4 regions of the Nostoc sp. UIC 10890 genome follow, and region 3 is predicted to be linked to each of the others. Evidence: predicted binding sites of a transcription regulator. Region 3 holds the regulator's gene; each other region holds the start of a gene.
What was found. The regulator NtcA, encoded in region 3, controls nitrogen genes in cyanobacteria. The targets are predictions, from matches to a motif close to TNTGTANNNNNNNNTACANA.

Region 1 (2,207 bases), 1.1 Mb from region 3:
CTGTAACTGCTTGGCTTCGTTAAGCTTGTAGTCAATCCAATTTTCGATAAAGTCTTCCGTGAATACGCCTGATTCTGTCAAGAAGCCGTGATCGTTTTCTAGCGCTTGCAATGCCAGTTCTAAAGAACTTGGAGTTGAGGGAACCTTTGCAAGCTCCTCTGGAGAGAGTTCATAGATATTTTTATCTAAGGGTTCACCAGGATGGATTTTGTTCTTGATGCCATCGATACCAGCACAAAGCATTGCAGCAAATGCCAAGTAGGGGTTAGATGTAGCATCTGGACAACGGAATTCCAAACGTTTTGCTTTGGGGTTCTTACCAGATAGAGGAATACGGATAGAAGCAGAACGGTTTCCTTCGGAGTAAGCCAAGTTAACAGGAGCTTCATAGCCAGGCACTAAGCGCTTGTATGAGTTGGTACTAGGATTGGTAATTGCCAACAGTGCTGGTGCGTGTTTGAGAAGACCACCAATGTAGTACAACGCCATATCGCTCAAACCAGCATACTTATCACCTGCAAACAGAGGTTGTCCGTCTTTCCAGATGGACTGGTGACAGTGCATTCCCGAACCGTTATCGCCAAAAATCGGTTTTGGCATGAAGGTGACGGTTTTGCCGTATTTCTTGGCAACGTTCTTGATGACATATTTGTAAATCATCAACCAGTCAGCCGCTTCGATCAACTTCCCAAAGCGGAAACCTAGTTCGCACTGACCACCAGTGGCTACTTCGTGGTGATGCTTTTCAATGGGCACACCTAATTCTGCCATTGTCAACAGCATTTCTGTACGGATATCTTGGAAAGAATCCGTTGGTGCAACTGGGAAGTAACCTTCTTTGAAGCGTGGTTTGTAACCCAAGTTGGGTTTTGCATCTGTACCAGCTTTACCGGAATTCCAAGCACCTTCTTCGGAGTCTAAGAAGTAATAACCTTCGTTAGCAGTTTGGGCAAACCTAGCACTATCAAAGATAAAGAACTCAGCTTCAGGGCCAAAGAAGGCTGTATCACCAAGACCACTGGAAACCAGGTAATCTATTGCTTTTTGGGCAATAACGCGTGGGCAACGGTTGTAAGGTTCACCCGTGCGGGGGTCTTTAATACTACAAATTATACTTAGTGTTGGGACTTCCATAAATGGGTCGATCCAAGCAGTGTTGGGGTCGAGTACCATCGTCATGTCCGATTCATTGATCGCTTTCCAACCCCGAATGCTGGAACCGTCAAAAGCTACGCCATCAGTGAATGCAGTCTCATCGATTTGGTTTTGGTACAGTGTGAGGTGCTGCCAAGTCCCTACTGTATCGATGAATTTGAGATCAATCAGCTGAATTTTTTCATCTTGAATTTTTTTCAAGAGTTCTTGTGGTGTTGTCATTGTTACTCCTTCTCTACCAATTTCCTAAAGTCAACCAGAATCTTACATTGCATCCTAACCCTGCTGATCTCAATCAGGCCGTGACACACCAGAAATATCTTAAATACTAGACATTAGCTGATTTTGTAGCTTGTACTACAGATATCTGGATTATCAGGTTATATTAACCTTTCAGCGATCATCTGTACAAAACTGGAAAGTTCATCATATAGGGGTCAACTTTGACATAAAATCCTTATGTAGTGGATAGATCGTTTTTGTGCCGAATCTATTTTTAATAGCACAAAAATTTACTGGTGCATAAGTGCAGCCAAATAAATATCAAACCATAAATAGCAATGATTGGGAGAAGAAGGAATGCGCGATGCGGTAACAAGTTTAATTAAGAATTATGACTTAGCTGGTCGGTATTTTGACCGGAATGCGATCGATAGCCTGAAGTCTTACTTTGATAGTGGTACAGCACGAGTACAAGCGGCGGCGGCGATAAATACTAATGCGGCTGCACTTGTCAAGCAAGCTGGTTTGAAGTTATATGAAGAACTGCCAGAATTGATTCGTCCTGGTGGAAATTCTTATACAACTCGTCGTTATGCGGCTTGTCTGCGGGATTTAGACTACTACTTGCGCTACGCTACCTATGCGTTGGTTGCTGGAAATACAAATGTGTTGGATGAGCGTGTGCTACAAGGGCTGCGAGAAACTTATAATTCTCTAGGAGTGCCTATTGGGCCTACTGTTCGCGGTATCCAGATTCTCAAGGATCTGATTAAGGAGCAAGTAGCAGCAGCAGGTGTGGTTAATACTGCTTTTGTAGATGAACCATTTGA
Region 2 (2,207 bases), 270 kb from region 3:
GGATAAGAGTGCTTCTCCCATTACCCCACCACCAATTAAGCCAAATTTTATAGTCATTGATCATTAGTCATTAGGCATTAGTCATCAGTCGTTTGTCATTTGTCACTATGATCAAAACCCAGGACAAATGACAAAGGACAAAGGACTAATAACTAATTTAACTTTATTGTGCCATCCGATTAGTTTCGTTGCCCCAACTTTGATTTGAAGGGCCTGTTGTCGGACGGGAGGGACGTGCAGGTGGTTGTGGTACTTCATGAAGAACGCCACCTTGGGTGCTAACTTGGACACAACTTGGTGTAAACAAAAAGATGCTCTCGCCGATGCGCTCTTGATGTCCATCTAGTGCGTAAGTACCACCCGCAACAAAATCTACTGCTCGTTGAGCTTGATCTGGGTCCATGATTGTCAGATTTAATACCACTGACTTGCGTTCTCGCAGCGCTTGAATTGCCTGGGGCATTTCTTCAAATGTGCGTGGTTCGAGTACCAAAACTTCCGAAATTCCGTTAATTGCTCCTGGCATACCAATCACATTCCCCATTGGCTTTTGACCTGTTGCTATATCATCTCCCATTGTAGGCACTGGTTCGCGCCAGCGTCGATTTTGAGCGGCTGTGCTTTCTTGTGGTGCTGGTTGGGGATTTTCTTGCTGATACAGATTTTGGTAATTATTGTCTGTTTCTGGTTCTTCTTCGTAATACTCGTATTCCACTTGCTCATTTAGACCCACAAAGTCTCTGAGTTTGGAAAAAATGTTGTTCATTCTGTGTGTACTCTCCTGGTGCGAATAGCCTGAATTGACTTGGCTGAGGATTAGTTGAGATAGGAGCGCTCGCTACATCGGTGGATACTTCAGCAAGTGTATTGCTATTTGTAGCCCATACTACGGGTTTTGGCGATGAACTGACACTTATTGGAAAGGTCTGTGCATCGCCTAAACATAATAATGAGTCAAGATTATATCCTAAGGTTTATCCGAAGGAAACTTCTTTATACCCTATTTTGCCTTGGCGATTGCTCTTGTCAATACTATATCCTTTGTTTCCAATTGCACCAGTCTGTTACAAAATTCTTGTCAACAAATCCTGATCTCTATTAATACCGTCCTCAAAGGCTGATGATTAATCGGCTAAGAGCGATCGCCAAACAATATGGTTCCTAATCGTACCATCGTTGCGCCTGCTTGCACTGCCAGTTCGTAGTCGCCTGACATACCCATAGATAGGTGCTGCATTTTAATATGCGACCAATTTTGCTCCTGGATTTCTTTTGCTAGTTCACGATTGCGATTAAACACATTAAGAATTTCGGAATCATTTAATCCGGAAGGCGGAATTGTCATCAAACCTTGAATTTGTAAACTTTTGTATTGATTGAGTGTGGGTAAATCAGCCAAAAGTTCTGGCACACTCCAACCAGACTTGTTGGGATCGGGGAGAATTTTCACTTGCAGGCAAACTTGGGGACTCACTCCTAGCTGTTGCGCCAATTGGTCTAAGCGCTGTGCCAGCTTCAAATTATCCACGGAGTGAATCCAATGGAATTGTTCGATGGCTTTTTTGGCTTTATTGCTTTGCAAATGTCCAATAAAGTGCCAGGTAATATCCGGTAAGTCTTGCAACTCGGCTTGTTTACTGGCAGCTTCTTGGATACGACTCTCCCCGAAATCACGAATTCCTGCGGTGTATGCAGACCGAATGTCCTGGGCAGAAACTTGTTTGCTAACGGCAATCAATTTGACTGAAGTTGGCAGTGAGGAGCGAATGGAAAGAATACGTTCGGAAATCGAACTGTTCATTGGAAGGTGCGCTGGAAAACACTCTGAAGCTGATCGTACTCCTGAGAATGCCCACTGCGCCGCAGGGTACGTAAGCGATTTTCCAACATCATTCTCGCCTCAGTACGTCCTAGAGACTGGAATTTGACACCTTTAACGTCATTTGCCACCAAAAAAAATAAGCGCTGGGCATAAAGTGTGGTGAACAAATCCTGGTTTTCATCAACCATACAGATTTTGTAGAGTAAACCCCAAGTTGGATGGTTTATGTAAGTTTCTGCGTTTTCTGGATTCATTTAAGAGTCAAGGTGTTGTCAAGGTGGGAGTATATATATCTTTTCGCAGTGAATTCCAAACATTCAGACGATAATACCAACATTCGCCAGAATATTTGCTTAAAATGCGAAACTGCGGTTACGAAGACCTT
Region 3 (2,207 bases):
GTGCCTTTGCTTGGGCAATTTTGGCTTGGCTTAACTCACTCTCTATCTGACTTTTTTGAGTTTCTGCGGTTTTTAGCTGTTCTCGTTTTTGTCTGAGGTCTGTTTGAATATCTTCTAATTCAAAGACTCCCTTTCGCAAGCCTTCGTCGGCAGCGAATAAAATCCCCAAAGTTGATGCTGAAATCAAGCCACCCGTAAAAATAGTGACCAGTACAGCAGTATTTTTTGGACGAAGCTTAAAAAGTGAGAGGCGGGCTTTGCCAACTCGTGTGCCGATGCGATCGCCCACGGTTGCAATTACGCCTCCCAGGATTAAAATTGCTGCGATTAGGATGTATCCGGTGGTCATCTTTAGCTACCGAAATCCTTCCAGATACAGCCTACTACTTTTAAGCATTGTCTGGAAAGAAGTGGAAATTGGCAATAGCTGAAATTACTCAATTTTTAGATTTACCTCTAGCTATTAGTGTCATTTTTCAAAATAGAACACGCGCCGATTCCCCTTTTTCCAATTGTTTTTATGTGAATTGCCTACTTAAGGTAACAGGTTTATGCACAGTAATCTTCTTTTTGTGGATAGAAATCATCTTTTTCTCACGCAAATCTCCCAGTAGCCTAGTAACGGTAACACGAGTTGAACCAATTGCTTCTGCGATCGCTTGATGAGATAACTTCAAATCAATAGTGATCCCATCTGCACAAGGAACGCCAAAATCCCGACAAAGAATTAACAAAAAACTTACCAACCTAGAACCCATATCTCGGTGAGCAAGAGTTTCAATCATCATCTCCGTCTGTAAAATTCGCGAAGACAGACCTCGCAGCATTAACATTGATAATTCTGGATTTTCCTTGAGTGCTTGCTCTACCTGTTCAATTGGTGCTGACAGTAATTCCACAGGAGTAAATGCAACCGCATGGTAAAATCGATCCGATTTATTTCCTGTCAGCAATGACAATACACCAAAAACACTATTTTCCCGCAGCAATGCTACCGTTATTTCCTCTCCTGCCTCGTACACCCTGGAAAGTTTAACAGCACCTTTCAAAAGAAAATAAACTCGTTCGGCAGGATCGCCAGGAAAAAAGATCGTTTTATTGCGTTCAAACGTTTCCACAACTGGCGGAAACGCCCCGGTCGCCATCTGACGAAATACATTTGCTAGGGCTTTATCTTGTGTCACGATCATCTCCCTTCCCCTACCCAATGCCGGAAAAACAAAAACTGATTACCTAAGAATACACCCGAAAAATGAATAAAGCACCGTCAACCTTTCTGTACTTTCCTATACTCAAACTAATCTCTTCATAACTCTTTGTTTATAATGATACATAATTGTTGATCCTTTCAGCTACTAATTGTTGATAAGTAGTTCCAATAGCTGTATTTAAAAGCTTTTTTGAAGAACAAATAAAGATATCTTGAGAATATCTTTATAAAAAATCAAGATTTTTCTCACAGAAAACACCCTTAGCAATATTCATTTTTGCAAATCCTGTATAAAACAAAGACAAACTAGTGTCAGATTCTAGTATGCTCCTAATGATCGATCGCATTAACAATTTCTATGCTAAATCTGACTGGAAAAAATGCCCTTGTTACAGGTATTGCCAATAACCGCTCGATCGCCTGGGGCATCGCCCAACAACTGCACAAAGCTGGAGCAAACCTGGGCATTACCTACCTACCGGATGAACGCGGCAAGATGGAGAAAAAAGTTGCGGAGTTGGTAGAACCTCTCAACCCCAGCTTATTTCTTCCCTGTAACGTCCAAGATGAAGACCAAATTAAATCTACCTTTGAGACAATCCGCGAACAATGGGGAAAGCTAGATATCCTCATTCATTGCCTGGCCTTTGCCAGCAAAGAGGATTTAACTGGAGATTTTAGCCAAACCTCTCGTTCTGGCTTCAACACCGCCTTAGAAATTAGTACCTACTCGCTGGTGCAGTTAAGTGGTGCAGCCAAACCTCTGATGACAGAGGGAGGTAGCATCGTCACCCTGACATATTTAGGCGGTGTTAGGGCAATCCCCAACTATAACGTTATGGGAGTTGCTAAGGCGGGGTTAGAAATGAGTGTGCGTTACCTGGCTAGTGAACTAGGACCGCAAAATATCCGCGTGAATGCCATCTCCGCAGGCCCCATCCGCACTTTGGCATCTTCAGCAGTGGGTGGAATTTTAGATATGATTCATCATGTAGAA
Region 4 (2,207 bases), 3.5 Mb from region 3:
CTCCAAGATGTTCTAAATCTTCGGGTGGAATCCCCGGCCCGTTGTCACTGATAATAATTCCTTGAAAATTAGCTTTTTCTTGCCCCGCCTGAATCAAAATTTTGCCACCAGTAGGAGTGTATTTCAAAGCATTATCGATGATGTTAGTTAATACTTCTCGTAATGCTTTGACGTTGGCACGTACTAGAGATGAATTCTGTTGAATTTCAGTTATTAGTTTTAGCTTTCGCTCTTGAGCGATCGCTTTGGCTGATATTAATAATGGTTCTAATATATCCGCTAGCGAGCAGTCAACTGCTTTATCTCCCGTTCCTGGCAATAATAGCGGTGGTTTTGCGTCTTTTTGGATAGTTGCTTCTACAAATACTTCATCTTCTGCTAGATGTAGTGGTGCTAAATCTGCCTCTGTCAAGTCAATTACTTGCTCAAATTGTTGCAGTAATTCTTGAAGGCGATCGCTTTCGCGCACAATACTACTTGCTACATCCCGATTGGCATCTGCTGGTCGTAGTCTTTTCAATAGCAGTTTGCCAAAAGTCCGCAACGCCGTTAATGGGTTACGAAACTGATGCAAAAGGTTATCTAATAAATCCCGCTGTTTTTCTTGGAGAATTTGTTGCTCACGCAACTGCTGCTCAAACCATGCTCGTCGTTGATCTAAAATACAAGCGATCGCTAATGTTTGAGCTATTCGTTGAATCTGACTTTCCTCGTTTTCATTCCATGCCCGGTCTTGCCTACTTGTCACCAATAAGCCCATCATCACACCCTCATAAATTAGAGGTAAAACAATTTGGTTTCCACTAAATAGGTATTCCTCTTTGAGATGGGGTTGAGATGCATCTGGTATCTCCGAACCCTGTGATGAGGTTGGAGATTCTGATCCTGCTGTCAATAATTTTCTCTGATCATTGGGTAATACAAACACATTTCCAACTTGAAGCTGCTTGTGTGCTGTCGCTTCAGCAGTCACCTCCCCTGGCGGTAATAATGCTGTTTCCGGGTAAATTACCACAGGAATCAGTTTTGCATCACCTGAAGGAGTCTCTACCAATTCTTGTGTTAGGTACACAATACTTAAAGTTGCTCCCAGCCCTTGGGTTAGTAGCGCTATTTGCTCTCGACACAGAGCAAGAAAATCGGAACTGGCAGACATTAACATTTTTTAGCTCTTGCTCAAGATTACAGATTTTGAGGCATGATGTAAGAGAGGATACTTAATTTTTACCTCACTCATTTAATAAAGCTTAACTAAAATTTTCTCAGAGATGGTTTGTACCAGGGGATTATATCTTTAGGTGGTTCTGTTTTATCTATTTTCAAAGATATTAACTTTCTTACATGAAAAGGTTAAAAAGTATTGATATTTTGAACTAGAACCTATATAATGACGACGGATTTTGTAGCTATCACTACAATCTATAGCTTGAAAGAGGAGGACAATAGATTGGCAAGGAGACGCAAAAGGAAGAGTCGTCGTCGTCAGGAAGGACGGCGAATTTTGGAACATGTGCCTCAATATAGCATCGAAAGTGGCGAAGAAAAGCCTGTGACAGCAGCGAGAAGATTCATTCAAGCTGAAGGGATTTTGCCACCGGCATTGCTACTCGTAAAGCGAAATGAACACACCACAGATCGTTATTTCTGGGCAGAAAAGGGACTGTTTGGTGCTCAATACGTAGAGGAAAACCATTTCTTGTTTCCTAGCTTGAGGGTGTTAGAACCTTCGCCAGGTCAAGAACCTCTTGCTTTAGCTAGTCGGTGAACCATAGATGGTCATCTTAAGCATTGAGTGTGGCTCCTGACTATTATTAACTGGCAAAATTGCTAAGTTTATGCAAAATTTAATTTTTTTTTAGTTTGTAGCTGATTTGCCAGTAAGTCTAGTCCAGGTAGTTGGAAAGTAAACTTGTCTCAAACCACGCTACATTGCATGGGTTGACACTATTTTGATGATGCAGAAGGGAGTAGGTATAGAGCCAAGCGCGTTTAAAAGCGCTAGTGAAGTTGCGCTCTATGCCGTAGATTGTTAGGCAAGCTCTGTCAATGAATTTAAGTTAATTAATTTAAATTTTTCCCCACAACACAAGTTGTGGGGAAAACTGACAAAGCAATGTTCTTGATTTCCTCCTTCCTACTTTCCATTGCCTAAAGAGTAGGTCAGGTCAGAAGTCTGCATATCATAGTTAAAAGATGGTCAGAAAAAT

Region 1: glnA (type I glutamate--ammonia ligase) is a predicted target of NtcA. The motif match lies at 1,500-1,519, and genes of this name have one in related genera.
Region 2: ACWATR_RS23630 (cell division protein SepF) is a predicted target of NtcA. The motif match lies at 874-893, and genes of this name have one in related genera.
Region 4: ACWATR_RS07785 (DUF3155 domain-containing protein) is a predicted target of NtcA. The motif match lies at 1,400-1,419, and genes of this name have one in related genera.

What each region holds. Positions count from the first base shown of each region.
Region 1 is NZ_JBSGKF010000001.1:6,496,253-6,498,459, forward strand. It holds gene glnA (type I glutamate--ammonia ligase) at 1-1,377, opposite strand, end outside; gene apcB (allophycocyanin subunit beta) at 1,735-2,207, shown strand, end outside.
Region 2 is NZ_JBSGKF010000001.1:5,680,049-5,682,255, reverse strand. It holds gene proC (pyrroline-5-carboxylate reductase) at 1-57, opposite strand, end outside; gene ACWATR_RS23630 (cell division protein SepF) at 164-766, opposite strand; gene ACWATR_RS23625 (YggS family pyridoxal phosphate-dependent enzyme) at 1,133-1,801, opposite strand; gene pipX (transcriptional coactivator PipX) at 1,798-2,076, opposite strand; gene ACWATR_RS23615 (hypothetical protein) at 2,181-2,207, shown strand, end outside.
Region 3 is NZ_JBSGKF010000001.1:5,406,213-5,408,419, reverse strand. It holds gene ACWATR_RS22455 (DUF3084 domain-containing protein) at 1-349, opposite strand, end outside; gene ntcA (global nitrogen regulator NtcA) at 519-1,190, opposite strand; gene fabI (enoyl-ACP reductase FabI) at 1,569-2,207, shown strand, end outside.
Region 4 is NZ_JBSGKF010000001.1:1,947,816-1,950,022, forward strand. It holds gene ACWATR_RS07780 (sensor histidine kinase) at 1-1,162, opposite strand, end outside; gene ACWATR_RS07785 (DUF3155 domain-containing protein) at 1,448-1,765, shown strand.